Regions from separate parts of the Stenotrophomonas sp. SMYL41 genome, predicted to be linked through region 1. Evidence: riboswitches for the same ligand, from Rfam matches in the RefSeq annotation. Region 1 holds a riboswitch; the other holds the start of a gene.

What was found. A riboswitch is a leader RNA that binds a small molecule or an ion and turns the genes downstream of it on or off. The one in region 1 is predicted to bind glycine.
Region 2: another riboswitch for glycine. It lies ahead of V3B30_RS17625 (trimeric intracellular cation channel family protein); the one in region 1 lies ahead of gcvP (aminomethyl-transferring glycine dehydrogenase).

What each region holds. Positions count from the first base shown of each region.
Region 1 is NZ_JAWIRX010000016.1:2,698-7,107, reverse strand. Features, by position in the region: gene gcvP (aminomethyl-transferring glycine dehydrogenase) at 1-1,693, opposite strand, end outside; glycine riboswitch at 1,756-1,858, opposite strand; gene V3B30_RS17040 (multidrug effflux MFS transporter) at 2,158-3,384, shown strand; gene V3B30_RS17035 (siderophore-interacting protein) at 3,526-4,410, shown strand, end outside.
Region 2 is NZ_JAWIRX010000017.1:14,583-18,992, forward strand. Features, by position in the region: gene V3B30_RS17615 (hypothetical protein) at 25-282, shown strand; gene V3B30_RS17620 (3-deoxy-7-phosphoheptulonate synthase) at 578-1,651, shown strand; gene V3B30_RS17625 (trimeric intracellular cation channel family protein) at 1,845-2,462, opposite strand; glycine riboswitch at 2,548-2,651, opposite strand; glycine riboswitch at 2,665-2,754, opposite strand; gene V3B30_RS17630 (GIY-YIG nuclease family protein) at 2,795-3,070, shown strand; gene V3B30_RS17635 (nuclear transport factor 2 family protein) at 3,143-3,574, shown strand; gene V3B30_RS17640 (hypothetical protein) at 3,578-4,054, shown strand; gene V3B30_RS17645 (NAD(P)/FAD-dependent oxidoreductase) at 4,137-4,410, opposite strand, start outside.

The DNA.
Region 1 (4,410 bases):
AGTTCGGCTGCAGGCTGACCGCGTCGTAGCCGGTGCATTCCACCAGCATCGCTTCCAGCGTGTCGATCAGCTCCTTGTAGCCCAGCGCCTGGTCGGCCGGCACCAGCGGGTGGATCTGCGAGAACTCCGGCCAGGTCACCGGGATCATCTCGGCGGTGGCGTTGAGCTTCATGGTGCACGAGCCCAGCGGGATCATCGTGCGGTCCATCGCCAGGTCCTTGTCGGCCAGCGAACGCAGGTAGCGCAGCAGTTCGTGCTCGCTGTGGTGGGTGTTGAACACCGGATGGGTCAGGAACGCGGACTGGCGCAGCAGGCCGGCCGGCAGTGCATCGGCGGTGCTGGCATCCAGCGCGTCGACGTCGGCCTGGGCACCGAACACGGCAGCCAGCGCGACCACGTCGGCGCGGGTGGCGGTCTCGTCCAGGCTGATGCCGACCGAGTCGCTGTCGATCGCGCGCAGGTTGTAGCCGGCGGCGCGGGCCTTGGCGTGGATCTCATCGGCATGCACGCCGGTGACATGCAGGGTGTCGAAGAAGTCACCGCCGACCTGCACGCCGGCGTTGCGCAGCGCGGCGGCCAGGATCGAGGCCAGGCGATGGGTGCGGCGGGCGATGCGGGTCAGGGCGTCCGGGCCGTGGTAAACGGCGTACATCGAGGCCATCACCGCCAGCAGCACCTGTGCGGTGCAGATGTTGGACGTGGCCTTCTCGCGGCGGATGTGCTGCTCGCGGGTCTGCAGGGTCAGGCGGTAGGCCGGGTTGCCCTGGGCATCGACCGAGACGCCGATCAGGCGGCCCGGCATCGAGCGCTTGTAGGCGTCACGGCAGGCCATGAACGCGGCGTGCGGGCCGCCGAAGCCGAACGGCACGCCGAAACGCTGGCTGTTTCCGACCACGATGTCCGCGCCCCATTCGCCCGGGGCGGCCAGCAGGGTCAGGGCCAGCAGGTCGGTGGCCACGGCCACCAGGCCGCCGCGCGCGTGCACGGCATCGACCAGCGCCTTGTAGTCGCCGACCTGGCCGAAGGTATCCGGGTACTGCAGCAGCAGGCCGAAGGCTTCCGCTTCCAGCGCTTCGGCCGGGGTGCCGACGCGCAGCACGATGCCCATGGGTTCTGCGCGGGTACGCAGCAGTTCCAGCGTCTGCGGGTGCACGGCGTCGTGCACGAAGAAGGTGTCCGACTTCGACTTGGCCGAACGCTTGGCCAGGGTCATCGCTTCAGCGGCGGCGGTGGCTTCGTCCAGCAGCGAGGCGTTGGCGATTTCCATGCCGGTGAGGTCGGCGCACAGGGTCTGGAAGTTGATCAGCGCTTCCATGCGGCCCTGCGAGATTTCCGCCTGGTACGGGGTGTAGGCGGTGTACCAGGCCGGGTTTTCCAGGATGTTGCGCAGGATCACGTTCGGCGTGTGGGTACCGTAGTAGCCCTGGCCGATGAAACTGCGCAGCACGGTGTTCTTGTCGGCGATCGCACGGATCTTCGCCAGGGCCTGCACTTCGGTCATCGACTCCGGCAGTGCCAGCGGCGCCGGCGACTTGATCTTGGCCGGTACGATGGCATCGGTCATCGCATCCAGCGACGCGTGGCCGACGACGTCGAGCATCTGCGCGATCTCGGCATCGTTGGGGCCGATGTGGCGCTCGACGAACGCGGAATGATGCTCGAGCTCACGCAGGGAAGGGGTGTTCTGGGACATGGCGAAGGATCCGTCAGGAAAGGGCACACGCACGGGCACAAGCCGCCGGTCGGCGGTCTGCGGGGCGCCCCTCTGTCCTTTTGCCTGAGAGTTTAAAAGCGCGGCGGACCGCAGCTTCGTGCCCCTTCGGCGCCGGATCGAACCGGTCTCTCCAGAGTTGTGTTACGGGTGGTATCGGGCCTGAGCGATTACGGGCGTTGCGCCTTCGGCAGCGGTGTTCCGCTTCTCCCACCGTGTTGCCCGCCGATTATAGCCCGTTGCGGGCGCGCCAGCCGCCTCCGGGCCCGGCCGTTGCGCCTGAATGGCCGATGGCCCGGCCGTGCGTTTTGTGCACCGCTGCATGGCATCAGGCGCAATCCCCACCTATGATGGGCGGATACCCGAATTCATCTGGCGCCGTCCCTGCAGAAGGGGATCGGCGCCCGCCGTGCGTGCTGCGCATGGCCCTGCCGGACGCCTTCCCCATGACCGCCGCTGTTGCTCCTTCCACCCGCCGCATGGCCCTGCTGCTCGCCGGCCTGGCCATGTTCGGCCCGTTCTCGATCGACACCATCTTCCCGGCGTTCCCGCAGCTGGCCCAGCGCCTGGCGGTGGACGAGGTGGCGGTGCAGCAGACCATCAGCGTGTACCTGCTGTTCTACGGCCTGATGAGCCTGGCGCATGGCCCTCTGTCCGACGCCTGGGGACGCAAGCGGGTGATCCTCGGTGGCCTGGTGATTTTCGTCGGCGCCTCGGTCGGCTGTGCGCTGTCCACCGACCTGACCACGCTGCTGGCGTTCCGCGCGCTGCAGGGCCTGTCTGCAGGCGTCGGCATGATCGTCGGCCGGGCGGTGATCCGCGACCTGTACCACGGCCATGACGCGCAGCGGCTGATGAGCCAGGTGTCGATGCTGTTCGGCATCGCCCCGGCCATCGCGCCGATCATCGGCGGCTGGATCCTGCTCAGCGGTGCTGGCTGGCCGCTGATCTTCTGGTTCCTGGTGGTGTTCGCACTGGTCCTGCTGGCAGCCACCGCACGCTACCTGCCGGAAACCCACCCGGTCGAGGCCCGGGTGCCGTTGTCGCCGCGCGTGCTGATGCGTGATTACGTGCGCATCGGTTTCAACCCGCGCTTCCTGCGCCTGGCGTTGGCCGGCAGCATCGGTTTCGGCGGCATCTTCCTGTACATCGCCTCGGCGCCGGTGTTCGTGATGCAGCACCTGCATCTGGGCGAGGGCGGCTTCGCCTGGCTGTTCATCCCCACCATCGGCGGCATGACCACCGGCTCGTTCCTGTCCGGGCGCATGGCCGGGCACACCACGCCCACCCGCCAGGTCGCCATCGGTTTCGGCCTGTGCGCGCTGTCGGTGGTGCTGAACGTCGGCTACGTGGCGCTGGCGCCGCAGTTCGTGCTGCCGTGGGCGGTGCTGCCGATCTTCCTGGGCGGCATGGGCATGGCATTGATCTTCCCGATCCTGGCGCTGGCGGTGCTGGACATGTACCCGCACCAGCGCGGCCTGGCCTCGTCGCTGCAGGCCTTCGTGCAGCTGATGATCAGCACCGTGGTGGCCGGCGTGGTGTCACCGCTGCTCAGCGCCAGCCCGCTGCACCTGGCGCTGGGCCAGGCGGCGTTCTTCGGCGCCGGCTTCGTGTTCTGGTACTGGGAACACCAGCGCGAACACACGGCGCAGGCGGCCAGCACAGGTCACTGAGCAGCGTGCAGGGGTAGGGCGGGCCGTGACGCCCGCAGCACTTGCGACGGGAAACCACCGGACTAGGCTGGGTACTCCAGCCAGCCGGTGCACGGGTGCACAACAGCCAGCCGATCCACTGTCGTTGCATGAGGTACCCCCATGGCTGCGCAGCAGACCTACCGCCTGTTCGAGGTGGCGCTGAAGGAGCGCCGCGTTCTTTCCCCTTCCCTGGACCGCATGGTGTTCACCGGTGCCGACGTGGCGCGGATGAAGACCGAAGGCCCGGACCAGCGCATCAAGGTGTTCTTCCCCTTGCCCGGCCAGGAGGTGCCGCAGGTCCCCAGCGGCGAGGACTGGTATCCACGCTATCGGGCCCTGCCGGACGACCAGCGCCCGCCGATGCGCACCTACACCATCCGCCAGCTGCGCGCCGAGCAGGGCGAGGTCGACGTCGATTTCGTCATCCACGGCGTGACCGGCCCCGCCTCGCGCTGGGCCATGCATGCACGGCCGGGCGACCGTGTGGTGCTGCTGGCCCCGGATGCCGACTGTGCCGACAGCAGCGAGGGCTGGGAATGGAAGCCGCCGGCCGGCGTTGGCCAGGTGCTGCTGGTGGCTGACGAGACCGCGCTGCCGGCCGTGGCCGGCATTCTCGAGGAACTGGCGGCCATGGTGGATCCGCCGCGTACGTTGGCCCTGCTGGAAGTGGCGCAGGCCGGTGATGCGGTTCCCCTGAAGGCGCCGGCCACGGCCGAGCTGGTCTGGTTGCCGCGCGGGCAGGCGGCGTACGGGCAGCCCTTGCTGCAGGCAGTCCAGGCAAGGTTGGCCGCGGCCTCGGGTGTGGCTGCCGGCGATGCGCTGGAGGAGATCGACGTCGATACGCAGATCCTCTGGGAGCAGGCCGATACCCGCGTGGCCGGGCCGCTGTACGCCTGGGTGGCGGGCGAGGCGGGGGCAGTGATGGCGATCCGCCGCCACCTGGTGCGCGATTGCGGGCTGGACCGCCGCGCGATCACCTTCATGGGCTACTGGCGGCACGGCAAA
Region 2 (4,410 bases), on a different contig from region 1:
TGTCCATCCGCAGGGAAGTTGATCATGCAGAGCACGCTCCAGGTCACGCTGTTCGGCCCGCTTGGCGACAGCCCGGCATTGCAGTTGCCGGGGCTGGAAGGGCCATCGGTCGCCATCCCGGAAGCGGCCCTGCGGCGGTTGGTCTCCGACCTCTACACCGCCCGTTCCCTGCTCAACCCCGAGCAGCTGGATGAGGCCAGGCAGGAGCTGGATCGCGTGCTGGAGCGCTGGGCCGACATCCACGAAGGGCTCCTGCTGGACGTGGAAGTGCATGGCAGATGAGCAACATTGGCTGGCTGCTGCCGGGTAGGCCGCGCTGGAGCGCACCTCACTGAACCGTGTCCCCAGTTGCGGATGAAACATTTTGCACTGCGCAAAAGCTGTGTTATCAATACAACCCATGAACGCAGCCGCCACCCGCTTTTACTGGTATTACTTTCCGAAGCCACTGGCGGAGGAAGGACTGCGCTCACCCTGAAGAAAGCTTCAGACGCATTCCCGAAAGCCGCCAGCGAACCTGGCGGCTTTTTTCATGCCGCCACGCTGGGGACCCCCAACGTTCCGGAGATCTCCCGCAATGCCCCCGCACACCGACGACCTGCGTATCCGCACCATCGAACCGCTGACACCGCCTGCCCAGCTGCTGGCGATGCTGCCCTGTGACGATGAAGCCTCCGACACCGTCAGCGCCTCGCGCGCGGCCCTGCACCAGATCCTGCATGGCCGTGACGACCGCCTGGCGGTGGTGGTGGGCCCGTGCTCGATCCACGACCCGAAGGCCGCCATCGAGTATGCCCAGCGCCTGAAGCCGCTACGTGACGCGCTGGCCGGCGAACTGGAAATCGTCATGCGCGTGTACTTCGAGAAGCCGCGCACCACGGTGGGCTGGAAGGGCCTGATCAACGATCCGGACCTGGACGGCAGCTTCAGGATCGACAAGGGCCTGCGCATCGCCCGTGGCCTGCTGCGCGACATCAACAAGCTCGGCCTGCCGGCCGGTGTCGAATTCCTCGATGTGATCTCGCCGCAGTACATCGCCGACCTGGTGGCGTGGGGCGCGATCGGTGCACGCACCACCGAAAGCCAGGTGCATCGCGAACTGGCTTCGGGGCTGTCATGCCCGGTCGGCTTCAAGAACGGCACCGATGGCAACGTGAAGATCGCCGCTGACGCGGTGGGGGCGGCGTCCAATCCGCACCACTTCCTGTCGGTCACCAAGCAGGGTGGCACCGCCATCGTATCGACCACCGGCAATCCGGATTGCCATGTAATCCTGCGTGGCGGCAAGCAGCCGAACTACGACGCAGGCAGCGTTGCCGACGCCTGCCAGGCGCTGGCCAAGGCCAAGCTGCCCACGCGCCTGATGATCGACGCCAGCCACGCCAACAGCCTGAAAAACCCGGAGAACCAGCCGAAGGTGATCGAGGACATCGCCGTTCAGCTGGAAGACGGCGAACAGCGCATCGTTGGCGTGATGATCGAGAGCCATCTGGTCGGTGGCCGCCAGGAACTGGTGGAAGGCCAGCCGCTGGTCTACGGGCAGAGCATCACCGATGGCTGCATCGACTGGGACACCACCGTGACGGTGCTGGAGCGACTGGCTGCGGCGGTGCGCGCCCGTCGCGACGTAGAGGTGTCCGAAGCCGCCTGAGTGCGGCACGTGTGTGGATGGCGGCCAGCGCCTGCGGGGGTGCGGCCGCGATCAGGGCCGGCCGGAGTTGGAGACCGGCCCATCTGCACCGGCGATGCGCCTGGCGCTGCGCACCAGCGACAGCGCCAGGTACATCGCCGGGGTGGTGCAGCAGATCCACGCCGTCGAACCCCGTGCTCGGCGAACGCGAACTTCAATGCACTTCGTCGTGGTACACGAACTTCGGCATTTCCCAGCGGTAGTGGATCGCCAGCAGGCGCAATGCGAAGCCGCCGCCCAGGCAGCACAGTATCGCGGTGGCATCGGCCACTCCCCAGTGCAGCAGCAACAGATAGGCCGCACCGGTCAGCAGCGCGATGATCGCGTACAACTCTTTCTGGAAGATCAGCGGCACCTCGTTGCAGAGGATGTCGCGCAGCACGCCACCGAACGCGCCGGTCAGCATGCCGGCAATCAGCACGATGGGCATGGCATGGCCAGCCTCGCGCGCAATCGAGCAGCCGATCAGGGTGAACGCGATCAGGCCCAGCCCGTCGAGTACCAGGAAGGTGCGGCGGAAGTGGTGCATCCAGCGTGCGATCCAGGTGGCGATCAGCGCCGCGCATACGGTGAAGCCCAGGTACTCGGGATGCTTCACCCAGCCCAGCGGGTAATGGCCAAGCAGGATGTCGCGCAGCGAGCCGCCACCGAGGGCAGTGACGCAGGCGATCATGACCACGCCGAACAGGTCCATGCGGCGGCGGCCGGCGGACAGTGCGCCGGTCATGGCTTCGGCGGAAATGGCGATCAGGTAGATGATGGACAGCAGCATGGGGACAGGCTCCGGGCGCGGTGGGGCCGGCCATGCGCCACTATCGCCACTGCCTGCGCAATGACGGGATGACGATGACCGGTGCCGCTCCCGCTGTCCTTTTGCCTGAGAGTTCAGCGGCGTAGGCCGCGTGCCCCTTCGGCGGATCGTCCCGGGCGTGCCCGGTGACCTCTCTCCAGCTCGGCGAGTCGAATGCATGGTTGGTGGGATTCCAGCCCACCGGCCTGAGCGATCATGGGAGCCTGCGCCTTCGGCGGGCGCCAGCGCGGCGCCTCTCTCCTGCATTCGGGCGCCAGTATATCCGCTGCAGTGCAGCACGGCATAATCCGGCCATGGCCCCGTCCCTCCGCCCGTGGTTCCTGTACCTGCTCGAATGCCGCGATGGCAGCTATTACGCCGGCATCAGCACCGACGTGGACGCGCGTTTCGCCGCCCACCAGGCCGGCAAGGGCGCGCGCTACACCCGGGCCCGGCCGCCGCTGCGGGTACTGGCCGTGCGCGAGTACCCGGACCGGGCCGGCGCCTCACGCGCCGAATGGCAGCTCAAGCAGCAGCCGCGCGAACGCAAGCTGGCCTGGCTGCAGGCACCTGCCGAGACGCTTCTGTAGATCTACGCCATGCGTGGATGGGCCTGCCCGGCCCATGCGATGATCGCCCCGCGCCCAGAGCTGGAGACCCGGATGTCCACGATCGCCCTGCTGTTCGCTCTCTCCGCAGCAACCAGCCCTGCCGCCGACCCGGTCACCCTCGCGGCCATCGAAGCCACCTGCCACGACTACGTCGATGGCCAGCTGGAGGCCGACCCGAAGCGTGTCGACCGTTCCCTGCACCCGGACCTGGCCAAGCGCGCGGTGCTCGGCGATACACCCGACGAACGCCTGGGCCTGCGCCGCATGTCGAAGGAAGAGCTGGTCTCGTTGACGAAGCAGGGCGCGCTGAAGACCCCGAAGGATCAATGGGACCGCCGCTGCACGGTGCTGGACGTGACCGGCAACGCGGCCTCGGTACGACTGGAAACCCCGTGGTTCGTCGACTACTTCCACATGGGGCGCTTCGACCAGCGCTGGGTCATCGTCAACGCGTTGTGGTACCCGAAACCGAAGGCGCCGTGAGCGATGCGTGCTGCGGGCAAGGCATGGCTCTCCGTCGTCGTGCTGGTCACCGGCATCGCACTGCTGCCTGGCCTGCTGTACCTGCTTGGACTGGCGCTGGTGGAAGGTCGACCGAACCCTGCCGACCGCACGCCCAGTGGTGTGGCCGCATGCAGCAGTGAACCGCGGGCGGGATACCAGACGATGAATCCCTGGCGCTTCGCCGCGCAGCTGTTCGATACGAACGCGAGGCAGAAGAAGGTGCCTGAAGTGGAGCGCGAGGCTTACTGGATTGCCCGACGCCACCTGTGGCGGCAGCCTCGGCACGGCATGCTGCGCTGGCATCTGAGCAGCACCGCGTTGACGATCTGGATCACCCGGCATTGGAGTACCGCACAGATTGCCGACACCGCGAGGAAGGAAGATTTCTGCCGGGCATGGTCGAGACGGCGGGTGCCGGGTGGCCCGATGAGGCAGCAGAGCCACGCCATGCGTGGCTGAGCTCCATGCGGCCTGCACAGACATGCATCCACGCATGGCGTGGATCTACTCCCAGGCAGAGCACCCCTATCCGTCTTCGGTCCTACCGCCTCGGCCGCCGGTCTTCCTGGTCATCACCGAAGATGATGCGCGCGCTGCGCTGGTAGCTCCAGTACGCCACGGCCCAGTTCAGCAGCACCACGATGCGGTTGCGGAAGCCGATCAGGAAGAACACGTGCGCGGCCAGCCAGAACCACCAGGCCAGGATGCCTGAAAGCTGCAGCCGGCCCAGGTGCACGATCGCGGCCATGCGACCGATGGTGGCGAGGTTGCCGTAGTCGGCGTACTTGAACGGCCCCGGTGCGGCTTTGCCATGC